4 regions of the Vibrio sp. F13 genome follow, and region 3 is predicted to be linked to each of the others. Evidence: predicted binding sites of a transcription regulator. Region 3 holds the regulator's gene; each other region holds the start of a gene.
The links. Region 3 encodes PurR, which represses purine synthesis genes. Its sites were predicted from a motif close to TNANGNAAACGTTTNCNTNA; they were not measured.
Positions count from the first base shown of each region.

Region 1: the regulator PurR is predicted to act here: its motif matches at 3,495-3,514, upstream of LMH68_RS20360 (formate--tetrahydrofolate ligase).
Region 2: the regulator PurR is predicted to act here: its motif matches at 2,018-2,037, upstream of purM (phosphoribosylformylglycinamidine cyclo-ligase).
Region 4: the regulator PurR is predicted to act here: its motif matches at 5,679-5,698, upstream of metK (methionine adenosyltransferase).

Region 1 covers NZ_CP170176.1:1,222,861-1,230,431, reverse strand. Annotated here, with positions in the region: gene LMH68_RS20380 (HD domain-containing phosphohydrolase) at 1-537, opposite strand, end outside; gene LMH68_RS20375 (hypothetical protein) at 598-1,092, opposite strand; gene LMH68_RS20370 (CreA family protein) at 1,341-1,817, shown strand; gene LMH68_RS20365 (inosine/guanosine kinase) at 1,946-3,250, shown strand; gene LMH68_RS20360 (formate--tetrahydrofolate ligase) at 3,545-5,293, shown strand; gene LMH68_RS20355 (GGDEF domain-containing protein) at 5,531-7,435, shown strand; partial or broken gene LMH68_RS20350 (beta-phosphoglucomutase family hydrolase) at 7,499-7,571, opposite strand, start outside.
Region 2 covers NZ_CP170175.1:2,557,995-2,565,565, forward strand. Annotated here, with positions in the region: gene purN (phosphoribosylglycinamide formyltransferase) at 107-793, opposite strand; gene purM (phosphoribosylformylglycinamidine cyclo-ligase) at 914-1,954, opposite strand; gene upp (uracil phosphoribosyltransferase) at 2,124-2,750, shown strand; gene LMH68_RS11900 (uracil-xanthine permease family protein) at 2,900-4,138, opposite strand; gene LMH68_RS11905 (DUF2066 domain-containing protein) at 4,417-5,682, shown strand; gene LMH68_RS11910 (DUF2069 domain-containing protein) at 5,802-6,239, opposite strand; gene wrbA (NAD(P)H:quinone oxidoreductase) at 6,236-6,829, opposite strand; gene arsC (arsenate reductase (glutaredoxin)) at 6,836-7,186, opposite strand; gene LMH68_RS11925 (tetratricopeptide repeat protein) at 7,378-7,571, opposite strand, start outside.
Region 3 covers NZ_CP170175.1:2,880,918-2,888,488, forward strand. Annotated here, with positions in the region: gene LMH68_RS13320 (DUF2007 domain-containing protein) at 1-294, opposite strand, end outside; gene LMH68_RS13325 (TVP38/TMEM64 family protein) at 359-1,039, opposite strand; gene LMH68_RS13330 (TfoX/Sxy family DNA transformation protein) at 1,174-1,764, opposite strand; cyclic di-GMP riboswitch class I at 1,892-1,977, opposite strand; gene purR (HTH-type transcriptional repressor PurR) at 2,148-3,152, opposite strand; gene torD (molecular chaperone TorD) at 3,469-4,116, opposite strand; gene torR (two-component system response regulator TorR) at 4,402-5,115, shown strand; gene elyC (envelope biogenesis factor ElyC) at 5,273-6,133, opposite strand; gene cmoM (tRNA uridine 5-oxyacetic acid(34) methyltransferase CmoM) at 6,249-7,034, shown strand; gene mukF (chromosome partition protein MukF) at 7,160-7,571, shown strand, end outside.
Region 4 covers NZ_CP170175.1:2,203,474-2,211,044, reverse strand. Annotated here, with positions in the region: gene fbaA (class II fructose-bisphosphate aldolase) at 1-757, opposite strand, end outside; gene LMH68_RS10300 (phosphoglycerate kinase) at 913-2,076, opposite strand; gene epd (erythrose-4-phosphate dehydrogenase) at 2,243-3,292, opposite strand; gene tkt (transketolase) at 3,504-5,498, opposite strand; gene metK (methionine adenosyltransferase) at 5,856-7,010, shown strand; gene LMH68_RS10280 (DUF2189 domain-containing protein) at 7,379-7,571, shown strand, end outside.

The DNA of each region.
Region 1 (7,571 bases), on a different replicon from region 3:
CAATTCAGACGTGACACTGTAATCATTTACAAAATAGAGATTCTTTAGATTAGGTCTTAATTTGGAGATCAGCTTAATATTAACGTCTATCTGATCGTTCTCGTAAAGCACAGTTGCTCTGTCAGACACCGCGTACATGTCGGTGCTGAAATCATTGATGCCGGCTGCAACGACAGGTGTGGAGCGTTCAATCAAATTAGGCAGAGATTCAAGAAAATTGGCTGCGTTATCGTCCGTCGCAATTACGCCATCAAATTTATAACCTGCATACTTCGCACGTAAGTAGTTCGCGAGAGAGTCGTAATACTCTGGGCTGTGGACACGCTTTGAATCCAAATACTCTATTGAGAGTTTAACTTCGGTTTGAGACTGGCTGAACGCACTGTCTATCCCTTTTTGGAAGTCAGCAGTCCATTGATAAGAAGGTTCGTATGAGTGTAAAACTAGGATGCGTTTAATATCCCAGTCGTTAGCAAAACTGAGTGAAGAATAAGCGCTAACACATAATACAGCGATTGATATCAATAGCTTGTACATACAATACCCTTTAAATAAGACGGGGTATTGTACTTAGATTAACGCTTTGTCAAAGAATCTTTAGTTCTCGATCCATACTTTATCGCAAGAAGCATGATCTTGTGCCCAAAAATCGTGTAACTGCTTAGCAAAGTTGTTGATACTTTGACCATTTTCAGCAACGACATCCGAGATCAATAGGGAACCATCCGCTTCTGTGACGATAGCGCTCGCCACAACTTCACCGTTTTGAGTACCAATATATAATACATGATCGTCAGAAAGCATAATTTGGCTCAAGAACTCAAGCATGTGTGCCCTTTCGATTTCATCTTGGTAAACGCTTGCTTGGTTGAGTGAAAATAGCACGGTCAATTTATGGAAATCGACTTTATGCAGTTCATCAATTTGGGAAGGAGTTTGATCTTGTGCTAGGAGTTGGTATGTCTTGGATGGAAGTTTGCTTTGATAAAGTTCACGGCCGAGGAGGCTCTCTTTTGCGGGGTAAGCAATATCGAGCTGACTAAATAGCCATTGGTTTTTCTTGTGTGCAATTTCAGGTATTTCGTTATTCATTCTTTTAGTACCTACGGTTAGTATCCCCAAATATCGCAGTTATTTGGAAGACATACGGTCGGCTGAGGTGCCGAGCTACAAGCAGAGAGCATACAGAGCATGACCAAGGCCAACAAGTACTTTAAATGCTTCATATTTTTCATTATCCAACAACATCCTTTAAGAACTTAACGAAAAGCTCTACACTCGTATCCAAGCTTTCAATATCCTTATAGTAAACAGAACTATATAAATAAAAAGGACTTCTTATGAAAAAAGCCTTAATAGCAGCAGGTATCGTGACAATGTTAGCTGGCTGTTCGGACAACGAGGTTGGCGACGTCTCACTGGGTTTCTTCACAATGAAGGATATCAAGATGTCTTCATTAGATGACGATAAGATCGCGGGTGTTACCTGTCATATCGCATCAATCGAAGCAAACCTTAGCCTTTCTGATCCAAGTGATAGCTCTATATCTTGTCGTCAAACAGGTGAAATTACACCAGAAATGATTGCTCAAATAGACAAGAGTAAGTCTGGCGAAGTGGTATTCAAGCAATCGAAAAGTATCTTCTTTAAAACAATGAAGGTTCGTCGTATCTACGATGCAGAGAATCAATCGCTACTTTATTTGTCTTACACCACCAAAGAAACGGAAGGCAGTTTCAAACATAGCCTTTCAACTGTTCCACTTTGGGGTACAGAGGCTTACGTAGACCCAGCAACACTTGTTCCAGCTGAATAGCCTTAAGCACAAGTAAGCCGAATCACCTGTACAGACATTGTGCAGGTGATTCAAAATGTAATAAAAATGAAAGAAACAGAAACAAAATGTGATATCATGCGGCAAAATTTTTTCACTGTATTTTTCATATGAAGTTTCCTGGACAGCGTAAATCTAAGCACTACTTTCCAACTCACGCACGTGATCCGTTGGTCAACCAAATTCAACAAACGCCTAAGCTTCACCGCGCAACGATTGTGGGTGTTGGCCAAACGATTGTTGATATCGAAGCCCGTGTTGACAACGAGTTCCTAGAAAAATACGAGCTGAGTAAAGGTCACTCACTGGTATTGGAAGAAAGTAAAGCAGATGCGCTGTATGAAGAGTTAGTTGAGCGCGGTTTGATCACGCATCAATATCCTGGCGATACTATCGGCAACACACTGCACAATTATTCCGTACTTGCGGACAGCAAATCTGTCCTGCTTGGCGTAATGTCTAAGAAGATTGAAGTTGGCTCATTTGGTTATCGTTACCTTTGCCGCACTTCTTCTCGTATGAATCTAAACCACCTTCAAACTGTTGATGGTCCAATTGGTCGTTGTTACACGCTGATTTCTGAAGATGGCGAACGTACGTTTGCAATCAACGAAGGCCACATGAACCAACTTCTTCCAGAAAGCATTCCTGAAAAAGTCTTCGAGAAAGCTTCTGCATTGGTTGTGTCGTCATACCTAATGCGTGGCAAACCTGAAGATCCGATGCCAAAAGCGGTACAAAAAGCGATTGAATACGCGAAAGCGCACAATGTGCCTGTTGTACTAACACTTGGTACTAAGTATGTGATCGAAGGCAACGCTGAATGGTGGCAAGAATACCTGAAAGAAAACGTAACCATCGTCGCGATGAACGAAGATGAAGGTGAAGCGCTAACGGGTGAAAAAGATCCTCTATTGGCTGCTAACAAGGCACTTGAGTGGGTTGACCTAGTTCTATGTACTGCAGGTCCTATTGGTCTATACATGGCAGGTTACACTGACGAACCAGCGAAACGCGAAACCACACTGCCATTGTTACCGGGTAACATCCCTGAGTTCAATAAATACGAATTCAGCCGTGCGATGCGTAAGCAAGACTGTAAAGACCCAGTAAAAGTGTACTCTCACATTGGCCCTTACCTAGGTGGCCCACTTGAGATTAAGAATACCAATGGCGCTGGCGATGGTGCACTTTCAGCACTACTTCACGACATGGCAGCAAATAGCTACCACCACGTGAATGTACCAAACTCAGAGAAACACGAGCACACTTGTCTAACTTACTCTTCACTGTCTCAAATTTGTAAGTACGCAAACCGTGTAAGCTACGAAGTGTTGACTCAGCACTCTCCTCGCCTTTCTCGTGCATTACCTGAACGCGAAGATAGCTTAGAAGAAACATACTGGGATCGTTAATCGACCATATTAGGCAGTTACCTCTTAAAGGTTAACGCCAAGTGAGATTACCCATTCCTTGAAGGGCTGCTATATGCAGCCCTTTTTGTATTCAACACCAATATAACGGCAGGTGAAGTTAATCATATCGAATATTTTGCTCGTTTAAGATTTAATCTCGCGCAATGACTCTTTAGATCTGTTATCTTCCAGCACATAATTCGTGTGGTTTGCCTTTACTTGGCAAATTTATACAGTACTATCGCCACGCAAACGTTTACGTACCGCCTTTCGGTTCTGATATAAGGATCAAATATGCTGTCTGATATTGATATTTGTCGCTCTACTCCCCTTAAAAACATCAGTGAGGTTGCCAAGCAAGCTGGCCTGCACCACAACGAACATCAGCCATTAGGGCAATTCAAATCTAAAGTGTCTCTCACGTCACTTGAACGCCTCGCCAACCAACAAGATGGTAAATTAGTCGTAGTCACGGCGATCACACCGACACCTCTTGGTGAAGGCAAAACCGTCACTACTATCGGATTAGCACAAGGCCTCGCAGAGATTAACCAATCTGCAATGGCCTGCATTCGCCAGCCTTCAATGGGTCCGGTATTTGGTGTAAAAGGTGGCGCTGCGGGTGGTGGTTACTCTCAAGTTGCCCCTATGGAACAATTAAACCTGCACCTGACGGGCGATATTCATTCTGTTACGGCCGCTCACAACCTCGCCTCTGCCGCCATTGATGCACGTTTGTATCATGAACAACGGGAAGGCTTAGAGGCGTTTGAAGCGCGTTCTGGCTTAAAAGCCTTGGATATTGACCCAAGCAGAATCGTTTGGCGACGTGTACTTGACCACAATGATCGCGCACTACGCATGATCACGGTTGGCAAGAACGAAGCAGACAAAACAATTAACGGCTTTGAGCGAGAAGATGGATTTGATATCTCAGCTGCTTCAGAGCTAATGGCCATTCTTGCTCTAGCCAATGACCTTCAAGATTTGAGAAAGCGCATCGGACGAGTGGTACTTGCCTACAACAAACAAGGCTTGCCGTTGACCGCAGATGACTTCAACGTTGCAGGCGCAATGACCGTAACCATGAAGGATTCTATTGAACCAACATTGATGCAAACCCTTGAAGGCGTTCCTACCCTAATTCACGCCGGGCCTTTCGCGAACATCGCACATGGTAACTCTTCAATTATTGCCGATAAGATAGCGTTAAAACTGAGTGACTTTGTCGTGACCGAAGGTGGTTTCGGCTCAGATATGGGCTTTGAAAAAGCGTGCAACATAAAAGCAAAAGCGTCGAACAAAAAGCCCGATTGCGCTGTGGTTGTTGCAACATTACGTGGATTAAAGGCCAACTCTGGTTTATACGATTTGAGACCCGGCACTCCATTACCAGATTCAATTTTTAATGATGACCAAGACGCGCTAATTGCAGGCTTTGAGAACCTAAAATGGCACATCAACAACGTTAAGCAATACCAAGTGCCTACAGTTGTTGCGATTAACCGATTCCCACAAGACTCAGCTCAAGAGCTCGATGCTTTGAAACAGATGATCACCGACTTCGACTCAAGCGTTAACGTTGAAGTAAGCGAAGCATTTGGTCAAGGTGGCGAAGGCGCGACTCAACTGGCTCACGCTGTAGTCAAAGCTTGCCAAAAACAGAGTGAATTTAAGCCTTTGTATCACTCAGAGCAAAGCCTAGAAGAAAAGCTGATGGCAGTTGCTGAAGTTGGTTATGGCGCGGCAAGTATTTCGCTATCTCCACTGGCTAACAAACAACTGGCTGAATTCAAACTGCATGGCTATAGCGACCTATCAGTTTGTTTGGCAAAAACACCACTATCGATCTCGACAGAAGCACACGTAAAAGGTGCACCAACCCAATTTGACGTGCCTGTTAGAGAACTAAAATTGTGTGCTGGTGCTGGCTTTATTTACGCGTTGTGCGGCAATGTAATGACCATGCCAGGCTTGCCTGACAAACCGGCGTTCATGTCGTTAGATATTGATAGTAATGGAAATATCGTCGGCCTAAGCTAGCTGCCCTTAGTTAGATAATCGGCAATTAATCGCGATTAATTTAGCTTAGGTTTCGGAGCAGTGTTCTATATTGAGCAATCATTTACTAACGAAGTGATTGCTCAACAATCAAGCTTAACTGCAAAAAGTTGCACTTAAATCGTAGTTATATGCGAATCTTGTCTTAACTTCTGGGTCAAGATCACATTAAAAACCCTATAAAATATATAGTATTGCGCTGATTCTTTGAGGACAGTGATGAATACAAGTATAAAAAAACTAGTCAGCCAATTTCTATGTACCATCTTTGCCCTAGGACTAGTCCCTGCCCTCTACATTAACTCTGAATTTGACAGGGTTGAAGCTCAGCACACGCTAAATATCCAACAGTCCAGCCAGAACCAGATCGAATACAGCTTTCATGAACTCGCTGTTATTGTTGAGCAAATCTCTAACTCTGTTCCGTCAATCGCCGACTCTCAAACACTACTCCGAGCGATTCGAGAACCTTCTATTATCCATAAAGAAACCCTGCAAGATCTTTGGGTGATGTTAGCTCGTGGCCAAAAATACTATTCCCAGCTTCGTTATCTCGATCTAGCCGGCAACGAAGTGTTCCGCGTTAACTACAAAGACGGTCGAGCCACTGTCGTCCCCGAGAACGAACTGCAGAACAAATCATCTCGAGATTACTACCAGATGCTTCAGAAATTAGAGATTGGCGATGTCAGATCCAGAGGCATTGACCTAGAAATGGAAAATGGAGAAATCATCCACCCGTTAACGCCGGCGCTTCGCATTATGACGCCAGTCGCTGAAGGGAATCGAATTATTGGTTACTTCATTGCAAATCTAAACATGCTAGAGATTTACAACCGCCTTCATTACCAAATTGGAGACTCAGATGCAGTCCCGGTCATTCTAAACAAAACTGGTCATGTCATCATGGGCCCTGACCCAGCTGAATCATTTGGGCATGTGATTGAATCACGTTCAGACAAGACATACGCAAAGCTATACCCAGAGCTTTGGAAAGACATTCAAGACAACTCTTCGTCTAGCTATTTCGATGGTAAGAACTGGTATTTCCACTCGGACATCAGCCCAAAGATAAAGCAGTTTGCAGGCCCTATTTACATGGTTCTTCACATTGAGAATCAGCATTTCAGCAGTCAATACCGACAAGAAAAACAAGCGATTGTCGTTCAGATCATCACCTTGTCTTTCTTGATTTCGATGATCTCCGCTGGCTTTGTATTGTGGAACAGTAACCACAAGAAGAACAGTATCGATAGTCAACTGGCTAAAGCCGCGATGAATGGTATGTCTGCCTTAGTGATTACCGACAGAAACAACCGTATCATCAAGGTAAACCAAGAGTTCACCCGTGTTAGTGGCTACGAGTTAGAAGACGTAAAAGGCCGCCAACCATCCATGTTTGCCTCTGGTCGCTACAACGAAGAGTTCTACATCAAGATGTGGAGCATAATCACTAAGACTGGGGTATGGGAAGGCGAAGTGGTCAATCGCCGTAAAGACGGATCTTTGATCACGGAAATATTGCGAATCCAAACCATTAAAGACTCGAAAGACGTGATTCAGTTTTATGTCGCTTCATTTGTGGATATCAGTAAACACAAAGAGCTAGAAAACAAACTGAGAAACCTGAGCGAAAAAGATGCCTTAGCTGGGTGTTGGAACCGCCGTAAGTTCGATCTTGAGCTGAGAGATGAGTGCTCTCGTGTGAATCGATACCCTACTCGCGAACACTCTTGCTTAGCGATCTTGGACATAGACTATTTCAAACGCATTAACGACAGATTTGGTCACGATTATGGTGATCGCGTCATTCAAACCGTTGCTGAGGTATTACAACGTGAGTGTCGAGAAACTGATTTTGTGGCTCGCATTGGTGGTGAAGAATTTGGCGTTATTCTGCCTCATACCACAACTGAAGAAGCTGAATATGTGCTTAACAGATTGAGAATCGCAGTCAATATTGAGCTCGACAACGTGGTGACGGTCAGTGGCGGAATCACCAACCTGACCAACGACCCTACTCTCAACTACAAGTGTGCGGATTTAGCACTCTATGAAGCCAAAGCCGCAGGTCGAAACAGTGTTTGCCTGTTCCTAGACAGCGAAATGAGCGAAATCGCCTAACAGAAAATCAGTATTGTTCCGCTAGGCTATCAGTTTGGCGGTTTAACAACCCAATCCTTTCAATCAGCTTGGTGCTGGATAGAACTCTAACTTTTTCCCTTCTACCACCAGAATACAATCCATGTTCGCAGCATGA
Region 2 (7,571 bases), 320 kb from region 3:
CTGATAAGTCAGTAAGCGGCCTTTTTGTTTTCTGATTTTTAAGGGCTGCTCTTCAGTGATTTACTTTTTATTCCGTGATTTACTATTGCGCGAACAGCTATACAAATTACTCTTCTGCGTAACCGTGATTGCCTAATACTTTACCGTCTAAGACAGCTTGCCCGTTTACCATCGATAAACGACCTTCGGCAAACCATTTACAGACCATAGGGTAAATGCAGTGTTCTTGAGTCAGCACTCGACTTGCTAACATGTCAGCATCATCATCTTCAAATACTGGCACCTTAGCCTGTAAGATCACAGGGCCACCATCGAGTTCTTCGGTAACAAAGTGAACGCTGGTGCCGTGTTCTTTGTCTTGCGCATCAATGGCACGCTGGTGGGTGTGTAGGCCTGGGTACTTAGGTAACAGAGAAGGGTGGATATTGATCATTTTACCCGCGTAATGACGAACAAACTCTGAACTCAGAATACGCATATAGCCCGCGAGTACAATCAGGTCGGGTTGGTAAGCATCGATCTGAACCATCAATTCATGATCAAACTCTTCACGGGAGTTAAATTCTTTTGGATTCACCGAGTGAGCGTCAACACCTGCTGATTTTGCACGCTCTAGACCAAAAGCATCCGCTTTATTTGAGAAAACGGCCTTAACAGAGGCGTCAATCGTGTGGCTGTCACAGGCATCCAAAATGGCTTGCAAGTTACTTCCGCTTCCTGAGACTAAAACGACGATGTTTTTCTTAGAGTGACTGTTATTCATAGAATGGCTGTTCTTCATAGAGTGGGTCATGCGATTGGTTAACTGAAGTATTTACAATGTACCTACATAAACTAAGGTTTTCTGCGGGCTAAATAGCAAAATGAGGACCATAAGGTCCTCATTGATTAACTAAGTAAGTGAGCGTATCACTTATTTGATTTCTACTTGCTCTTCGCCAGCTTCAGAGTTTGCGATCTCACCGATAACCCAAGCGTTTTCGCCTTCAGCTTTCAGTAGTTCAACAGCAGCGTCTGCTTGATCTTTAGGTAGAGCAACAACTAGGCCTACACCACAGTTGAAAGTGCGGTACATTTCAAATGTCTCCACGTTACCTTTCTCTTGTAGCCAGTTGAAGATAGCAGGCCATTCCCAGCTCTTGCCATCAATGACTGCTTTAGTACCTTCAGGAAGTACGCGTGGGATGTTTTCCCAGAAACCACCACCTGTGATGTGCGAGATAGCATGAATGTCATGCTCAGCAATCATCTTAAGTGCCGACTTGATGTAAATCTTAGTAGGTTCTAGTAGGTGCTCACCAATAGTACGACCTTCTAGCTCTTCACTTTTATCAGCACCAGAAACTTCTAGAACTTTACGAATTAAAGAGTAACCGTTTGAGTGTGGACCACTTGAACCAACAGCGATAAGTGCGTCGCCTGCAGCTACTTTAGTGCCATCGATGATGTCAGCTTTTTCTACGACACCAACACAGAAGCCAGCAACATCGTAGTCATCGCCTTCGTACATGCCAGGCATTTCAGCCGTTTCACCACCGATTAGTGCACAGCCAGCTTGAACACAACCTTCAGCGATACCAGAAACAACGTCTGAAGCTGTATCTACATCTAGCTTACCTGTTGCGTAGTAGTCTAGGAAGAATAACGGCTCACCACCTTGAACGATTAAGTCGTTCACACACATTGCCACTAGATCGATACCAATGGTGTCGTGTTTTTTCAGATCCAAAGCAAGGCGAAGTTTAGTACCAACACCATCAGTACCTGAAACAAGTACTGGCTCTTTGTATTTCGTTGGAAGTTCACATAGGGCGCCAAAGCCACCAATACCGCCCATTACTTCAGGGCGACGAGTGCGTTTAACAGCACCTTTGATACGGTCTACTAGTGCATTACCTGCGTCGATATCAACACCAGCGTCTTTGTAGCTTAGAGAAGAAGTATTACCACTCACGGGATAGTCCTCGAACTTAAGTTGGATGTGAAAACGGCGCTATTCTAACAGGGCTTGATTACCAAGAGCAAACGTTTGCGCGGTTTTTTTTATTAGAATAAAGATTCTGAAATAACCCCACAGTTCGTGTATAATCTACAGGTTTGTTTAAATATTGCCGGAGTTGGAAATGAAAGTTGTTGAAGTGAAACACCCGCTAGTAAAACATAAAATTGGCCTGATGCGTGAAGGTGACATTAGCACTAAGCGTTTTCGTGAGCTAGCGACAGAAGTGGGTAGCCTTCTAACATACGAAGCGACATCAGATTTTGAAACTGAGCGTGTGACGATTAACGGTTGGAACGGTCCAGTAGAAGTTGACCAAATTAAAGGTAAAAAAGTAACTGTAGTGCCAATCCTACGTGCTGGTCTAGGCATGATGGACGGCGTTCTTGAGCACATCCCAAGTGCACGTATCAGCGTTGTGGGTATCTACCGTGACGAAGAAACGCTTGAGCCAGTACCATACTTCAACAAGCTTGCATCTAACATCGACGAGCGTATTGCTCTAGTGGTAGATCCAATGCTTGCGACGGGTGGTTCTATGATCGCGACTATCGACCTTATGAAAGAGAAAGGTTGTAAGCACTTTAAGATTCTTGTGCTTGTAGCGGCTCCTGAAGGTATCGCTGCTCTAGAAAAAGCGCACCCAGATGTTGAGCTGTACACGGCTGCAATCGATGAGAAGCTAAACGACAAGGGCTACATTGTTCCTGGTCTTGGCGATGCTGGTGATAAGATCTTCGGTACTAAGTAATTCAGTTTTGGTTTAAGTTAATTTAAAGAGTTTTAAATTTAACTGAACCTGCTTAATTAGCCGTATAAATAAAAGGGAGAGCATTCGATGCTCTCCCTTTTTTGATCTTGTTAGGTTGTGATTCTTTTGAATCTAGCCTTACCGATAAATTAATCGATTTGAGCTTTGTCTACTACGGTGTTATCGCCTAATTCTTCTGGAAGGACTAGGTTAAGTAGGATTGCCACGATACCGCATAAGCTTACGCCCTGTAGGCTAAAGTCGCCGATGCCAAATGCCATGCCGCCAATGCCGAAGACTAACGTAATACCCACAATCACAAGGTTGCGTGATTTGTGTAGGTCTACTTTATTCTGAATTAGAGTATTCAAGCCTACCGTCGCGATAGAACCAAACAGTAGAATCATGATGCCGCCCATCACAGGAACTGGGATCGTTTGCAGAAGAGCACCTAGCTTACCTACTAGAGCCAGAACAATCGCTGTTACTGCTGCCCAAGTCATGATCACTGGGTTGAATGCTTTAGTCAGCATTACAGCACCCGTTACTTCACTGTAGGTTGTATTGGGTGGCGCGCCCAGCATAGAAGCGGCAATCGTTGCCACACCATCACCAGTAATAGTGCGGTGTAAGCCTGGCTTCTTAAGGTAGTCTTTACCGGTTACGTTCGAGATAGCAAGCATGTCGCCCACGTGCTCAACAGCAGGTGCAATTGCCACAAACACCATAAAGAAGATAGCGTTGATGTTGAACTCTGGTGCAGTGAAGTTTGGTAGTGCTAACCAAGCTGCTTGAGCTACGGGAGTAAAATCAACGACACCGTATACCAAGCTCGTTACGTAACCCGCAACAATGCCACCAAAGATAGGCAATAATTTAAGGAAGCCTTTCGAGAACACACTGATGACAATCGTCACTAGCAATGAAATAGACGAGATCCATAACGCGGCGTCTGCATCGATAAGTTGAACCGCACCATCGCCGGTTTTGCCTAGCGCCATGTTTACTGCAACAGGCGCAAGACCTAAGCCGATAACCATGATCACAGGGCCAACCACGACGGGTGGAAGCAGTTTATGGATGAAGGCTACGCCACGCACTTTAATCAACGCGCCCATTAAGACATACACAACACCAGCCGCCATTAGGCCGCCCGTGGTTGCACCGACACCCCAAGTTTGAATACCAAACATGATAGGCGCGATGAATGCAAAAGAAGACGCTAAGAAGATTGGCACTGAACGGCGTGTAATAAGTTGGAATAAAAGGGTGCCGATACCCGCGCCAAAGAGTGCAACGTTGGGATCGAGTCCAGTCAGTAGCGGCACTAATACAAGCGCACCAAAAGCTACAAACAGCATTTGTGCACCTTGCAGAGCATTCTTCATGTTATGTCCTTAAAAATGGTCGTTATATGAAAAGTGAAAAATAAAATTCGCGGGATTCTATCACTTAGCAATCGATTGCCACACCAAATAGATCAAATTTATTTATCTTAGTGATATTTTATATTCGTCAAAGCTCGAAAAATTCAGTTTATAAGTGAGCGATTTATCATGGCCAGGTGATATTTTGTGGTTATTAAACACAGTGGGCGCTATCGACCTTGCCCCTCAATCCATAGTTGCTTATCATCTAGGCACAAGATTTGAATATTAGGATCAGTATGCGCTACATAGCATTGTTGTTGATGGGACTATTAGCCTCTCCGAGTTATGCATTAACTCAAGTAGATATCTTTAGTGCTGAAGTTGCGATTAACGCTGAAAACAAACAGCCAGAACAAGTGGCAAGAAATACCGGCATGGAGCAGGTTTTGATACGTGCGACTGGCCAAACTGATGTCGCTTCGAATGAGACGATTCAAAAGGCGATGCGTAAGAGTTCGCAGTACATGTCTCAAATGAGTTTTGGTGAAAGCAATTACCAATCAACATTGCGCATGCGTTTTAACGGCGCTCAAATCCGTTCGCTACTGACTCAAGCGCAACTGCCGTACTGGCCTGATACTCGCTCAAATATCCTTGTTTGGCTGGTGGAAGAACAGAATTACGACAAGAATATTGTGTGGGAACACTCCAACTCACAATTAGCGGCAGGTTTACAAGCCAACGCAAAAGAGCGCGGTTTGCCTCTAACGCTACCAGTGGGTGATTTTGATGACATTACGGGTATTGCGACCTCTGATCTTTGGGGTAGCTTTGTTACACCGATCAGTAAAGCGAGTCAGCGTTACCCGGTTGATGCTGTTCTGGTGATAAAAGCTCAATCTTCAGGTCTACGTTGGACTCTATACGATCAAAAGCCAAACCAATTGACGAGCGCACCAAAATCGCCAGTCAGTGGTTCGCTATCGGGCAACAGCGCGACGACTTCTAAGAAACTTGTCGACCAAATCAGTAACTACTACGCAGGTAAAAGTGCGGTTACAGTAGCAAGTGAATCATCAGAGTCGATTTTAACGCAATTTATTAGCCTGAATAATGCACAAGACTTTTTCCAATTGGAGAATGCACTTAAGCGTTTAAACTCGGTGGCAAGCTTAGATATTCTGAAAATTCAGAATAACGAAGTAACTTTTCGAATTCACTTATTGTCGACTCAACAAGAGTTTGAGCAAGAAGTGGAAAGCATTCGCCAAGTCGCAAAGGTTGAAGAATCTTATATTGAACCTGAAGTGAGCCCTGAATTTGAAACGCAAGACAACACCATGTCTGTAGGCGATGATTCAGCAGCTGTTACTGATACGACCCTGGACGATGGCGCAGAAGCGACGGCTAACGAAGCTGACCCAAGTGTTCAAGTCATCAAAGGTAGTGAGTTATCAACTGAAGCGGATGCTGAGCTAACGAATACGTCTGGCTCGGAAGTGCTAACAGTTGTTGCGCCAGTACATGCTAAGCCAAGCCTAGTATACGAATGGGTTCGCTAGTGATTGTCTTCTGACATGACCGATTGAAATGAAAAAGCCCTGCAAGAGAAATCTCGCAGGGCTTTTTGTTTGTTGTCACTTTTTTCTATTGATACTAGATCAGGACAACCTAATCCAGGTTACTGCTCGAACTTAGCTTTCTCGGTCTTTTCTACTTCAGAAAGGCGCTTAAGTTTGATGCCTAATTCTTTGGCTCGAAAGCGAGTAAATAAGATATTGCCCGCGAAGCCTAGAGTCGTCAGAAGCAGTTCTACAGCCGCTAATAAGCGCTCGCCACCGTCTACATACAAAATAGTTAATGCGTGTAGGAAGTAGAGCATTAAGACAAAGTTCGCCCAAGCATGCGTATAAGGTTTACCTGCTAGAATGCCCGGTAATGGCAGTAACAGCGGTATAGCCCAAGCGATCGCAAGCGTTACATTACTCAGATGAGGGTGCGGCGAAAGTGTCATCTGCCAAGCAATCACCCAGAATAAAAGCGACAAGTTGCCCGCTAAAGCAAGGTAGCGGAATAGCTTGGTTGTGGGAGACATCGCCTTCTCTGGCATATACATCATTGAGAAATTCCCTTCTGGTTTATTGCGATGCGCGCTAGGCGTTTGCCTAGGTTTTGCGCCAACTCAATTTCATCTTTGCTTAATGAAGCGCTCTCTCCGGTACTACTCGCACCATAGGGTGTGCCACCAGTTTGAGTGGTGTGCAGCGCAGGTTCTGAGTAGGGGATACCCACCACTAACATGCCATGGTGAAGCAGTGGCAACATCATGCTTTGTTGTGTGGTCTCTTGCCCGCCATGCAGTGATGAAGAAGAGGTAAACACGCAACCTGGCTTATCGATCAGATCGCCATTAATCCACAGTGATGTTGTACTGTCCCAAAAGTGCTTCATAGGTCCAGCCATGTTGCCAAACCAAACCGGACTGCCTAGCGCTAAACCATTGCAAGAACGGAGCTCTTGCAGTGTCGCAATTGGATCGGTCGGCTGATAACGCGAATCAGGCTGCTCTTCTGCTGTGTATACGTCGTTCACTGTTCTTAACATGGCTTCGCAGTTCGGGATAGATTCAACCCCTCGTGCAATTTGCCTTGCTAGCGCTCGTGTGTTGCCGTGGCGGCTGTAGTAGAGAACAAGAATGTTGATGCTCATATCGGCTTACAGAATCTCTAGCACTTGCTCTGGTGGACGACCAATCTTTGCTTTGTTGTTCGCAACAACAACAGGGCGTTCAAACAGTTTTGGATTTGTCGCCATTGCTGAGAATAGATCTTCATCGGTAACCGATGCATCGCCAAGATTAGCCTCTTTGTAATCCGCTTCTTTGGTGCGCATCATTTCGCGAACACTGTCAAAACCAAGCTGCGTGAAAAGCACTTTAAGTTGCTCGATAGTTAAAGGCGTATCTAGGTATTTGATAACTTCTGGCTGTACGCCGTTTGTTTCAAGCAGTTCTAGAGTTTGACGGCTCTTTGAGCAGCGTGGGTTATGATAAATCACGACGGACATGGTTCTTCCTCATTATTATTTTTGATTTAATTGTTCAGTTGAAGCAATTGTTCAGTTGAAGCAATTGTTCAGTTGAAGCAATTGTTAAGTTGAAGCAATTGTTAAGTTGAAGCCACTTGAGTGGCTTCTTTAACTATGTAACGTTGAGCTTTCTTTTTCTTCTGACAACGAACCGCTGCCAATAAATACACTTACTGTAACGACAAGAAGCGTTCACGCTGAATCATTAGTTGATCAATTCGGGCGTCGTAACGTGCTTGTTTTAGGCTGCCGAGCTCTGCGATTTGACTAGCCTGCGTATAGTACTGAATCGCTTTGTTCCAGTTGGCTTGCAGTGCCAAGATCTCTGCACGAGCAGCCAGCTCTTCGTCGCTATTACCCAGGC
Region 3 (7,571 bases):
CTGCCAGCAAGAGCCGAATTGCGCTTCGTTGACTTCATGACACTCACCACAACGCCACTCTTCATAGATGATCGAATCTTGCTGCTTTTGGTAGTCATTGACGAGCATGCGAGCTTTACTGGCCAATTCTGGCTCATATAACCATACGTAAGGGTCAGTTTCTTCAGTGAATGGGATTTCCCCCTTTAATCCGAACAACCCCTCACCACGGACTTCACAGGCAATATTCTCGCTTTCTAACAATCCACAGATGATATGAGCTTCTGTCGGATTCGATGCACTGAAGATTTTCATTGAAATAGAACCTTATTCGGCTATCTGTGTTGTTTAGATATTATAAACTATTCTGCTATATACATTATTCAGCTACGGGTGCTGAGCGAAACTTACCCATCAACCATTTAGCCACTATTGGGAATATCCCCAATAATGCAAATGACAATAGTACTGAAGGGGAGACGATGCCCGAAAGTGAATCAATTTCTGCGAGCTGAGTACCAGCATTCAAGAAAACCGCCGTCCCCGGTAACATCCCGATTTGACTCGTAATGTAGTAACGACTCACTGACATCGGTGTTAGACCCATCAATAGGTTGATAAGGAAAAATGGGAATACAGGAATCAGACGCAGAGAAAACAGGTAAAATGCGCCGTCTTTTTCAACCCCCTTGTTAATCGTCGCCAATTTGTCACCAAACTTGGTTTGAATCCAGTCACGCAACAGGTAACGGCTACTTAAGAAAGCTAAGGTCGCACCGATCGCACTTGCGAAAGATACCAGTAGCAAGCTGTTCCAGAAGCCAAATAGCGCGGCCCCTAATAAGGTTACAACAGCGGCACCAGGAATGGAGAAAGCCGTAATCATGACATACGCGACAAAATAGATAGCGGCAGCCGCAATAAAGTTGCTGTCAATGTAGTCATTTAACACAGCTTGTTGGGCCTTAGCATTTTCAAGCGTTAAGTACTGGCCGAAATTGATGCCTAACAAGACGATGGTTACGACCAACACAATACCCAATATCATTTTCTTACTCATTGATACTTCCTCTAAATTTTCAATGCATACCGATAGTATAGATAGACAGGCAAAGCATAGATTAACTTTCACCAGATATAAAAAAAGCCGCAGTAAATGCGGCTTAGTTATGTATATAGATTGCACTGACAATGTTAATTGACGCGATTGATAAGCTCTTCGCGACGCTGCTGCGGTATAACAGACCAATGTGTACCATTAATCGCGCCTTCTAGCGCCCAAAGTAGTTCAATACTGACAGAAGACGCATGCGATTCTTTGATGGCGTTAAATGCGTTTACAGAGCCAGATTCATATAAACGTTCTACAGAATCGATCCCTGCCTTTTTCAACATACGCTCGGTAGCGAGTCGAAGATTAGGCAGATCTTTGAGTCGGGTCGGCTTAGCAGAAGACTGCTCAGCTTTTTCTTCTTTAGCAAAACCTAGAGACGTGGTTGCAAGCTGCAAGATTTTCTCTTGGTCTTGCCAGAGGCCTTCAGGTAAAGCGAAATATTTAGTAACGACAGGGAAACCACGTTTTTTGTAGACGTACGGTTGAAACCCTTGTTGTTCGAATTGTTTAGTTGTGCCTTTGTCTGCGCGTATGTGCAACTGGTCATTTACAACCAGAGCAAACATAGTGTCATCAGCAAAAAGACCGAAGCCACCAAACATTGAGCGTGATTTTATTTTTCCTAGGGACTCAAATAACTTCATCGAGTCCTTTAGTATCGGTTTATCCATGTTATTTATCTCGGTGTATTTGAACTACGCCACCAAATAAGCAGGTCCGAGAGATTAGCAAAATGTTGCAATTAAATTGTCAATAAGCCGTAAATTACTAAATTATTAGTAGTTACTGCATTTTGCCATCGGTAACCCCGCTACCATACCAACGAGTGGTTTAGGCCGGAAGCTTTGCGTCTCACTCTTTCGAGTGGTTTGCCCTGTGCGTGACTGATTGAATAGAATAAAGTTTTTGTTGAATGAAGCTCACACTTGATATTTCAAAATGTGATACTGCTTCAATTAATGATCTTTCATTTATGCATAAGGGTTCATTATAGTTGCTGATAAAAAAAGCGCACCTAAAGGTGCGCTTGATGAAATTAAACTCGAATTATCAATTAATTTAACGTCTTAACTGTACTTCGTTCAACAATTTCAGGGTGCATTTCGAAGACGCGTTTTTCGTGGTCTTTGTCTTTGATGCGCTCCAATAGAATTTCGAATGCATTCTTACCAACACGACGTTTTGGTTGGTGAACTGTCGTTAACGGCGGAGAGAAGTATTCAGCGAGTTCGATGTTGTCGTAACCGATCACTGAGATATCTTCAGGAATGCGGATGCCTTTTTCTTGCAGTCGGCTCATTAAGCCGAGTGCCATTGTGTCGTTAAAGCAGAATACCGCCGTTGGACGATCTTCCATCTCAACGATTTGTTCTGCAGCAAGAACAGCCGTATCACACTCGAAGTTGCCTTCGATGATCATATTGTCATCTGCAGAAATTTTAGCTTCGTTAAGTGCGCGCTTGTAACCGGCAATACGTTCAACACATGCTGCTTTGTCTAAGTGGCCACTTAAACATGCAATCTTAGAGTGACCGCGTTCAATAAGGTATTTGGTCGCTAGGTAGCCACCTTCTTCAGAGTTATCGATGATCTTATCAGCTTGAGAACTCTCTGGGCCCCAGTCCATAATAACTTTAGGGATGTCAGCGTGACGGTCTAACATCTCTCTTAGTTCTTCAGTTAGGTCAGAACACATAACTAAGATGCCATCTACACGTTTCTCTGCAAGCATTCGAATGTAGTCACGTTGCTTCTCATAGATACCGCCCGTATTACACAGGATCAAAGTGTAACCTTGACGGTAGCAGTAGCTCTCAACACCATCGATAACTTCAGAGAAGAATAGATTAGTTGATTGAGTCACTAGCATGCCGATGGTGCGTGTTGTATTACACTTCAAGCTACGAGCAACAGCACTTGGTGCATAGTTCAGTTCATCTACGGCTTTGTTTACTTTTTCTTGCGTTGCTTCTGCAACAAAGCGAGTTTTATTGATTACGTGAGAAACGGTTGTTGTTGATACGCCGGCTAAGCGAGCGACATCTTTTATAGTGGCCATGGTTTTATCCTATTAGAAGCTACTTTCCCAAAGTACGGAATAAAGTAGCCGTTAAGCTACCTAACTAAGAGCTTAAATTTGTAGGGCTCTTTGGGTACTAAAAGTGCTAAAAAACAAAAAACCGCTATTGAGCGGCTTGTCTTAACACCAAAATGCTCAAAACTATAATAAGCATAGCATTTCGTGAATGTTTCATATTTTATCGTTTGCGGTCACAATTTTAGACTGACTAGAAATTACTCGCAATAAAATTCACCCGGAAATCCGGGTGAATTGTCACATTCTTCTGAATTTATTTAACGAGTCATCCAATAAGCTATTCACCAGCTAAATATTGAGTGTCTAATTGACAGAATGCGAGTAGCAACGATGAGACGGAGGCGTAGAAACCGAATTCATCAACGTCATGACATTTCACGTTGAACTTTGGTAACCAAGTCAGCAGTTGTTGTTCGATAAACTGCTGTTGAGCGGCAAATGAATTCTCTAGTTCTTCTTCAATATTCGTTTCGTTTGAACGAATGATCAAGTTACCAAGGAAATCGAGTTCGATAGCAATGTGGTCTGCTGGCTCTTTTAGATCTTGGTTCACAACTAAGTTGTGCTTAGCCATGATCTCTTCCATATCTTTTGCTGGCTTATCATTCAAAAGGCCAGTTTCGCCGATATACATTGAAGCGTAAGGAAGAGCGCCGTGCTTATCTGTCTTTAAGAAAAGATCGCAAAAGTCTGCAGACAGTTCTAGCTGAGCATCTTCACGAGTTTGTAGGCGGTTCAGCGCATCCACTAACTTATCAATCGCTGGCTTTAGTGTCTCATTTTCGCCTAAACCAGTTAGGAAAGAACGAATTTCAACAGAGTGGTAGTGATCGAGTTCTTCTTGAGTGAGCTCTTTGGCAAATAAGCTTGATAGCCACCAGTATATTTCTGCTCTTTGCTCGTTGAACGCTTTCGTATCTTTCATTTGTTAGATCCTGACTTAGTCTTGTGATGTTGCTTATATGCATCTTGAAGTCACTTGGGCATAAGCACACCAAGGCTGAATAACAAGGTTATTTGCGAAACGCAAAGTTACTCGTTAGTAGTAATGCCTATATTGAATTGCGATGGACGATAAATAGCAAGGTTTAAGATTGTCTTGTATCAAAAAAAATCCATGTTTCTGGCTTTTATCTTCTGTACCACTAGAATTGTTACTAGTTATGAATAGAATAGTCACTGAAACTATTAAATAAGAAAAGTGGTGTAGATGAGCTATCACGTATTAGTCGTAGAAGATGATGTGGTAACCCGCAGTAAACTGGTTGGATACTTCCAGAACGAGGGTTACACAGTGAGCGAAGCAGAAAGCGGCGCTCAAATGAGAAACGTGTTAGAAGAAAACAACGTTGACCTCATTATGCTGGACATCAACTTACCAGGCGAAGATGGATTGATGCTAACTCGCGAATTACGCAGTCAATCAGACATTGGAATTATTTTAGTTACTGGACGCACGGATAGCATCGACAAGATCGTAGGCCTTGAAATGGGCGCTGACGATTACGTTACTAAACCCTTCGAACTTCGCGAGTTATTAGTTCGAGTTAAAAACCTACTTTGGCGTATCTCTGCTGCTCGTAAAACAGCAGCGGGCGCTGTAGAAGAAACATCAGATGAGTCTGTGGTTCGTTTTGGTGAGTGGACATTTGATATCCCTCGTCGTGCGTTAAGCAAAAACGGCGAACCGGTGAAATTGACCAAAGCAGAATACGAACTGCTAGTGGCATTGTCTTCTTACCCTAACCAAGTATTAAGCCGCGAACGTATTTTGAATATGATTAGCCACCGAGTGGACGCGCCTAATGACCGTACTATCGACGTATTGATTCGTCGTATGCGTGCAAAAATGGAGTTTGATCCTAAGAACCCACAAATTTTTGTGACGGTTCACGGTGAAGGTTACATGTTCGCTGGTGATTGATTTCCTTCGGAAGTGATTAATCAACAACGACATTTAAACGTAAAAAGCCGAGACACCATTGATGTCTCGGCTTTTTTATTGCTTAGCTTTCATTGTTAACGAACAGAGAACCTAAAAATACTTGCCGACTCAGTCTGCTCAGTATGAGTTTAAAGATTCAATTGGCTTCCTGAGGCTGAGCCGCAGAAACTTCACCGTCATCTTCAACTAAGCTGGAAGCTTCTGGAATCACCGGCTCTTCAACAATGTCATTGCTTGTATCAAGCCAATCACGTAAATCTTGCCAAACTAATCCCATGGTTTCGTGCCAGTAACGCTCAGTCTGCTCAAGGTAGAGAGCTTTTGGCATGTACTTATTCCAAGGCTCAACAACGCCTTCTTGTGCAAGGTAGTTGGTTGGTGCAGGCAGTGGTTTCATACCAGCTGCATGGAATTCATTGAGTGCACGAGTCATATGGCTCGCTGAAGTCACCAGAACCATTTTTTTATTCTTAACGAACGCAGCGGCTTGGCGAGCTTCTTCCCAGGTGTCTTTTGCGGTTTCAAGCAGAATGATGTCGGGCTTTGCTACGCCAAGTGCTAATGCAACTTTAGCCATCATTCTTGCGTTACTGACTTCAGTGCCTGCGCCATAGCCAGACAAAATGAGTTTTGCACCAGGGTAAAGGCGTAGAATACGAATCCCTTCACTTAAACGCATCAGGCCGGTGCGGCTAAGTTCTGATGTCGGTGGAATTTGGTCGTCTACGACGTGACCACTTCCGAGAACCATTACGTAATCGACGGTTTCATCGACAGGTAAAAAAGCGGTGTGTTGCCTTTCCATTGGCATTAAAAGTTGACTAGAAACTGGTTGGAAAGCGATTAGGAAAATACCACATAGGGCTGAAAGGGTGATTAAGCAACCCGTCTTCCTTTTGGTAGTAAACATCACTAGGGCTAAACCCAGAAAAGCGAGAATTAACATTGCTGGCAGTGGCATCAATAGCGAAGACACTACTTTTTTCAGCTCAAACATATCCGAATAGTCCGAAAAAACATCACTTAGTAGTAAAAAGAGACATCGCCTCTTTATTCCTGAAATTCCTGTGACAGAATAGCAGGCACGATAGGACATAATAACTCAAGTAGCCGTGACAGAAGACCGTAATTTCGACGATATTGCCCACAAATTTGCAAAAAACATTTACGGCTCTGACAAAGGAGAGATCCGTCAGATCATCGTATGGGAAGATTTAGAACAAGCTTTGAGCAAGTTTGAGCAATCAGCTTCGCCGCTGCATGTGCTTGATGCTGGAGGCGGACTTGCGCAGATGTCGCAAAAAATTGCCGCGCTTGGGCATAACGTTTCTCTTTGTGACCTCTCTTCTGAAATGTTGAAGCTCGCAGAAGAAAGTATCAGCGGAGCGGGTTTGCTAGAGCAATATCGATTTATTCATTCACCACTACAAAAAGTCGCAGAACATCTCGATGAGAAAGTCGATTTTGTGATGTTTCATGCCGTAATGGAATGGTTAGCCGATCCTAAAGAGGCACTTGATTTATTGCTTGAACAAGTTAAACCGGGTGGCGTCGCCTCGATAATGTTTTACAACCACCACGGATTAGTCCTGAAAAATGTGATTTGTGGCAACATTCCTCATGTATTGAATGGGATGCCACATCGAAAACGGTTTAAGCTGCAACCACAAAAAGGCTTGAAGCCGGAAGAGGTTTATCAATGGATAGAAGACGCTGGTCTAGAAATCTGTGGTAAATCAGGCATTCGCTCTTTCAGTGACTACATAGGTAATATGGAGTACATGGGCGATTACCAATTTGAAGATGTATTGGAACTGGAAAAACAGCTATGTCGCCAAGAGCCATATCTGTCACTAGGCCGTTATATTCACGTTTGGGCTCAAAAACCTGCGCAATAACAGCGGTGAATGTGGTAAAAGAAGCCACAACATGCGCTATGCAATCGTAAGAAGCCCGCGTCATAAAGAAATAGGCGTCATATCTAATACATTCGATATGACGAAGAACAGTAACAGGAACCACAATGAGTGAAATGACTCAAACTGCCGAAGAGCAGCCAATTGATGAGTTGGTGGGCTGGGTCAAGCAGCATGATTTTTCATTAAACTTGCCACCAGAGCGCTTAGCATTTTTGATTGCTATCGCAGTACTAAGCAATGAAAGGTTCGATGAAGAGTTGGGCGAGGGTGAACTGCACGATGCATTTACCATCGTCACTCGACTGTTTGAAGATACTGGCGAAGCGTCCGCGTTTCGTGCCAACAATGCCATCAACGAGTTAGTTAAACAGAAGTTGATTAGCCGCTTTACCAGCGAAATCACCGATGGTGCGAGTATTTATCGCTTATCACCATTGGCGATTGGTATTTCAGATTATTACTTACGCCACCGTCAGTTCTCTAAGTTAAAACTGTCTATCCAGCTTTCTATGGTTG
Region 4 (7,571 bases), 680 kb from region 3:
CGAACTTCTCTGCACAGTATGCTTGAGAGTCACGTAGGATAGTTGGAGTAAGTACAACGTTACCAGCTTGGTAAACACCGTGTACGTTACCGAAAGATGCAGCGATAGTGAAACGTGGGCTAACAGCCATTAGTTTCTCGTAAGCGTATGCTACGTCTTCTGGAGAAGTGTAAAGCTCAGATGCGTCCATATCAGAGTTATCAACGCCGTCTTCTTCACCACCAGTACAACCAAGTTCGATCTCGATTGTCATGTTCATTTTAGCCATGCGCTCTAGGTACTTAGCACATGTTTCGATGTTCTCTTCTAGAGACTCTTCAGAAAGGTCTAGCATGTGAGAAGAGAATAGAGGCTTACCAGTTTGTGCGAAGAACTCTTCACCAGCGTCTAGTAGACCGTCGATCCATGGAAGAAGTTTCTTAGCAGCGTGGTCAGTGTGCAGGATAACTGGAACACCGTAAGCTTCAGCTACAGCGTGTACGTATTTTGCACCAGCTACAGCGCCAAGAACTTGTGCGCCTTGACCTTCAAGTTTAACGCCTTTACCTGCGAAGAATGCAGCGCCGCCGTTAGAGAACTGAACAACTACTGGAGCTTTAACTTTAGCAGCTGCTTCTAGTACTGCGTTTACAGAGTCAGTACCAACAACGTTTACAGCAGGAAGAGCAAATTTGTTTTCTTTTGCTACTTCAAATACTTTCTGTACGTCATCGCCAGAAATCACACCAGGTTTTACAAAATCGAAGATCTTAGACATGGAAATAGTCCTATTTATTCTATCGTTTTAAGATTAAAAAACTTAAGTTTAAAAACTTGCAATCGTTTGCTCACAACTTATGCCATTCTAGCAAAAAAGTGTGATATGCAGCAAACGTTAAAAGGCGAGATTCACATCTCGCCTTTCTAAATCAATTATGCTTTAGCACGCTCTTCAAGCATTGCTACTGCAGGAAGTACTTTACCTTCAACGAATTCAAGGAAAGCGCCACCGCCAGTAGAGATGTAAGAAACGTCAGCTTTGATACCGAACTTATCGATAGCTGCTAGCGTGTCACCACCACCTGCTACAGAGAAGCCTGCAGACTCAGCGATTGCTTTAGAGATACCAGCTGTACCCGCTTCGAAGTTCTTGAATTCGAATACGCCTACAGGGCCGTTCCAAAGGATTGTTTTCGCGTTGCCGATGATTTCAGCTAGTGCCGCAGTTGAATCTGGACCAAGGTCGAAGATCATGTCGTCGTCTTGAACTTCAGAAACGTGCTTGATTTCAGCTTCTGCGTTTTCGTCGAATGCTTTAGCACATGCAACGTCAGTTGCTACTGGGATAGCACACTCTTTCATTAGCTTTTGAGCCGTTTCAACTAGGTCAGCTTCGTATAGAGACTTACCTACGTTGTGGCCTTCAGCAGCGATGAATGTGTTCGCGATACCACCACCAACAACAAGCTGGTCAGCAATTTTAGAAAGAGATTCTAGAACGGTTAGTTTAGTAGAAACTTTAGAACCACCAACGATAGCCACTAGTGGGCGAGCTGGGTTGTCCATTGCTTTACCAAGCGCTTCAAGCTCAGCAGCTAGAAGAGGGCCAGCACATGCTACAGGAGCGTAAGTACCAACGCCGTGTGTAGAAGCTTGAGCACGGTGAGCTGTACCGAATGCATCCATTACAAAGATGTCACATAGTGCAGCGTATTGCTTAGAAAGTGCTTCTTCGTTCTTCTTCTCGCCTTTGTTGAAACGAACGTTTTCAAGAACAACAAGTTCACCAGCGTTTAGCTCTAGGCCGTTTACGTAATCTTTAGCTAGTTTAACTTCGCAGTCTAGTGCGTCGTTTAGGTAGTTAACTACAGGAGCTAGAGAGAACTCTTCGTTGTATTCGCCTTCAGTAGGACGACCAAGGTGAGAAGTAACCATTACCTTTGCGCCAGCTTCTAGGCAAAGTTTGATAGTTGGTAGAGATGCAAGGATACGTGCATCTGAAGTTACTTTACCGTCTTTTACTGGTACGTTTAGGTCAGCACGGATAAATACGCGTTTACCTGCAAGTTCCAGGTCAGTCATCTTGATCACAGACATGATTTGTCCTCTCAAATTTAAATAAATATAAAGTTTTGGAAACTCAGCAACCCTGCTAAGCCTATAAATTATTCAACTGGTAATTCTTTCACTACTAATAATATGTGGACTCTTAGTATTTATTTCAAGCTAAAAAATAAATAATCCGCACATTTGCTTCTAGGTCTTACTTCTTGCCTTCAGAAGCTTGCATTGCAAGAACCGTATCCAGCATTCGGTTCGCAAAGCCCCATTCATTATCACACCACACTAGCATTTTAACTAAGTGGCCGTTGCTCACTCGCGTTTGTGAACCATCAACGATTGCGCTATGGGGATCGTGATTAAAGTCGATGGAAACGAGCGGCGCTTCAGTATAGTCAACTATATTGTGTAATGTACACTGGGATGCATTAACAATGGTTTGATTTACGTCATTAACTTTCACATTTGCATTAATTGTGACACTTAAATCCATCGCTGTTACGTTTACCGTCGGCACACGCACAGATATAGCTTCAAATTTGTTGGAAAATTTCGGGAAGATTCTTTCAATACCTTTATGCAACTTGGTATCGACAGGAATGATCGATTGGCTTGCTGCTCGAGTACGACGCAAATCGCTGTGGTACGCATCGATAACTTGTTGATCATTCATTGAAGAGTGAATAGTCGTAATCGTACCGGACTCGATACCAAAGGCGTCATCAAGAACCTTAATGATAGGGACAATACAGTTGGTGGTGCACGAACCATTGGAAACGATTTGGTGGTCCGCTTCGATGGTATCGTGGTTCACACCATAGATAATGGTGTTATCGAGGTCATTGGCACCGGGGTGAGAAAACAGTACCTTTTTCGCCCCTGCAGCAATGTGCGCGAGGCCGTCATCTCGGCAACCATAAACACCGGTACAATCGAGAACGATATCCACCTCAAGGTCACGCCAAGGCAACAGCTCAATATCAGCAAGATGTAAGATACGAATGGTATCAAACTCACCCTTGTCTTCAGCACCAATGCCATGATGGACATAAATGTGCTCTTGATCGTTAGAGATTTTCTTACCGAAGCGGCCGTGACTGGTGTCGTACTGCAATAGGTGAGCCATAGCGTCAGGCTGAGCAAGCTCATTAACAGCTACTACTTTGATTTGTTGGCTTTTGCCACTTTCATAGACAGCGCGTAATACATTACGCCCTATTCTTCCAAATCCGTTTATCGCGACTTTTAGCATATTTCCGTACATCTAACCAAAATTTCGTGCAACAGATGATAACTGAATCCTACCCAAAAGGCATTACTTGAATAACCCCGTTTAGTTAGGACAGGTTAATCTGTTGCTTGTAGAGATAAGCCTAGAAGAAACAAATCCCAGATACAAAAAACCGAGCTCAGCGCTCGGTTTTTCCTTCATTTAACTGTTAGCACAGGCCATCAGTCAATGATTAAGCAAGAAGCTCTTTCGCTGTGTTTACTACGTTTTCAGTAGTGAAACCGAACATCTTGAATAGCTCACCTGCTGGTGCAGATTCGCCGAACGTTGTCATACCGATGATCTTGCCACCGAAGCCAACGTATTTGTACCAGAAGTCAGCGATGCCAGCTTCTACTGCGATACGCGCTGTAACATCAGATGGAAGTACAGACTCACGGTATTCAGCGTCTTGCTTGTCGAATGCGTCAGTTGCAGGCATAGATACTACGCGTACAGCTTTACCTTCAGCGGTTAGTTGTGCAGCAGCTTCAACTGCAAGCTCAACTTCAGAACCAGTTGCAATGATGATTAGCTCTGGCTTGCCTTCACAATCTTTCAGGATGTAACCACCCTTAGCGATGTTAGCAACTTGCTCAGTATTACGATCTTGTTGTGCAAGGTTTTGACGAGAGAAGATTAGAGATGAAGGACCATCTTTACGCTCAATAGCCAGTTTCCAAGCCACTGCAGATTCAACTTGGTCACATGGACGCCATGTGCTCATGTTTGGAGTCAGACGTAGAGAAGCGATCTGCTCAACCGGTTGGTGAGTAGGGCCATCTTCGCCTAAGCCGATAGAATCGTGCGTGTAAACTTGGATGTTCTGAACTTTCATCAGAGCAGCCATACGCATTGCGTTACGCGCGTATTCCATGAACATTAGGAACGTTGCGCCGTATGGCACGAAACCACCGTGCAGAGCGATACCGTTCATGATAGCCGTCATACCGAATTCACGTACACCGTAATGGATGTAGTTACCAGAAAAGTCAGTTGCTTCAAGAGACTTAGAACCAGACCACATAGTCAGGTTAGAAGGCGCAAGGTCAGCAGAGCCGCCCATGAATTCTGGAAGCATTTGACCAAACGCTTCTAGTGCGTTTTGAGATGCTTTACGTGAAGCGATGTTTGCTGGGTTAGCTTGAAGATCAGCAATGATTGCGTTTGCTTTCTCTTCCCACTCAGCGGGTAGCTCGCCGTTAGTACGACGTTTGAATTCAGCTGCTAGCTCTGGGTAAGCCGCTGCGTATGCGTCAAACTTCGCGTTCCACGCTGCTTCTTTCGCTGCGCCTGCTTCTTTCGCATTCCACTCAGCTGCGATATCTGCTGGGATTTCGAAAGGACCGTGTTCCCAACCCAATGCTGCTTTAGTTGCTGTGATTTCATCAGCGCCTAGTGGAGCACCGTGACAGTCATGCGTACCCGCTTTGTTTGGAGAACCAAAACCGATGATAGTTTTAGTACAGATAAGCGTTGGACGAGGATCCGCTTTAGCCGCTTCAATCGCTGCGTTGATAGCATCAGAGTCGTGACCATCTACTGCTGGGATTACGTGCCAACCGTATGCTTCAAAACGCTTAGGTGTATCGTCAGAGAACCAACCTTCAACTTCACCATCGATAGAGATGCCGTTGTCATCCCAGAAAGCAACCAGCTTACCAAGACCTAGCGTACCTGCTAGAGAACATGCTTCGTGAGAGATACCTTCCATCAGACAGCCATCACCCATGAATGCATAAGTGTAGTGGTCTACGATGTCGTGGCCTTCTTTGTTGAACTGTGCCGCCAGTGCTTTCTCAGCCATTGCCATACCAACAGCGTTAGTGATGCCTTGACCTAGAGGACCAGTCGTTGTTTCGATACCAGGAGCGTAACCGTACTCAGGGTGACCTGGAGTCTTAGAGTGCAGTTGACGGAAGTTTTTCAGGTCTTCAATTGAAAGCTCGTAACCTGCAAGGTGAAGCAGAGAATAAATCAACATTGAACCATGGCCGTTAGACAGGATAAAACGGTCGCGGTCAGCCCATTCTGGGTTTGCTGGGTTGTGGTTCAAGTGGCCACGCCAAAGAACCTCAGCGATGTCAGCCATGCCCATAGGTGCGCCTGGGTGGCCTGAATTTGCTTGTTGAACACCGTCCATGCTAAGTGCGCGGATTGCATTGGCTAGATCTTTACGAGAAGGCATGTCTGCTCCTGGATACATAAGCGATTTAAAAAAGAGATAATTGCTAAAGTTTTCATTTTTATTAGCGCGGGTATTCTCTCAAACGACTATTGCGACTGCAAACGTTTTACTGGCATTTTAACGGTCATTTTTCGCAATTTTCGAACATTTACATCACTTGGCAGTGGCTTATCTCGATCGATACGCAAACGATTAGTTATGACATATCATAAAAAAGAGCTTGTAATTCGACCGCTGGAATTTAGAATAGCCGTCTAGATGTAGAAACACCTACAAAATATACTGTATTTAATGGCGGCGCTTCCTAGCTTGCGACGCCATAAACTATTTACACCAAAAACTAAAAGTGGAGCTCTCATGGCTAAGCACCTATTCACTTCTGAATCTGTTTCAGAAGGCCATCCAGATAAAATTGCAGACCAAATCTCTGATGCTGTTCTTGATGCCATCTTGGAACAAGATCCAAAAGCACGTGTTGCTTGTGAGACTTACGTTAAAACCGGCATGGTTATGGTTGGCGGTGAAGTAACAACGTCTGCATGGGTTGATATCGAAGAAATCACTCGTGAAACAGTACGTGAAATTGGTTACGTTCATTCTGACATGGGCTTTGACGCTGACTCTTGTGCTGTTTTAAACACAATTGGTAAGCAGTCTCCAGACATCAACCAAGGTGTTGATAAAGAAGACCCTAAAGAGCAAGGCGCAGGCGACCAAGGCATCATGTTTGGTTACGCGACTAACGAAACTCCTATCCTAATGCCAGCTCCAATTACTTACTCTCACCTTCTTGTTAAGAAGCAAGCTGAAGTACGTAAGAGCGGTAAGCTTGACTTCCTTCGCCCAGATGCGAAATCTCAAGTTACTTTCCAATACGACCAAGGTAAGATCGTTGGTATCGATGCTGTTGTTCTTTCTACTCAACACTGTGATTCAGTAACAACGCCTGACCTACGCGAAGCAGTAATGGAAGAAATCATCAAGCCAGTACTTCCTGCTGAGTGGATCAACAAAGATACTAACTTCTTCATCAACCCAACAGGCCGTTTCGTAATCGGTGGCCCAATGGGTGACTGTGGTTTAACTGGTCGTAAGATCATCGTTGATACCTACGGCGGCGCAGCTCGTCACGGTGGCGGTGCATTCTCAGGTAAAGATCCATCAAAAGTTGACCGTTCTGCAGCTTACGCAGCACGTTACGTTGCGAAAAACATCGTTGCTGCTGGTATGGCTGACCGTTGTGAGATTCAACTGTCTTACGCTATCGGTGTTGCTGATCCAACATCTATCATGGTTGAAACGTTCGGTACTGAGAAAGTAGCACACGAAATCATCATTGAAGCTGTTCGTCAAAACTTCGACCTACGTCCATACGGCCTTCAAGAGATGCTGAACCTTCTTCAGCCTATCTACAAGCAAACTGCTGCATACGGTCACTTCGGTCGTGAAGAGTTCCCTTGGGAAGCGACTGACAAAGCAGCAATCCTTGCGGACTTCGCTGGCCTAAAATAATTTAGCCACTGCGATGTGTTCCTTTAAAGCCCTTACTGCTTAGTAAGGGCTTTATTTTTATGTACTTACCGAACTTTCACTCACAATACCCTTCCCTAACGCCCTTCTTTACCGTTAACCACTTAGTATAAAAAGCCGCTGATAATTTGTGTTTTCTAGCACTACTGACAATAGTTAAGGTAACTCCTAGGCGATCAAGCTCACATTTAACTTAAATTAATTCAGTCTGATAACGCTCGTTAAATGCACGCTAGAACAATAACTGGGATGACAAAGAGCAATTTAGCTCAACACCATAACTCTCACACAAGCCACATCGATGAGCCTTATGGAATTATAACTAGGACGTTATTTAACTAGGGGGATCTATGCCTCGTACCGCGCACCCATCCGAACTGAACGATAAAAAACACAAGGTCAGCGATAAGGATTACGCTCGCACCATTCCTTGCAACCAAATCAGTATTTCCGCACCCTTTCATTGGTTGTCGCTTGCTCTGCATGACTTAGTAAGAATGCCATTAATCAGCGCATTTTACGGATTGTGCTTTATGGGAGCGG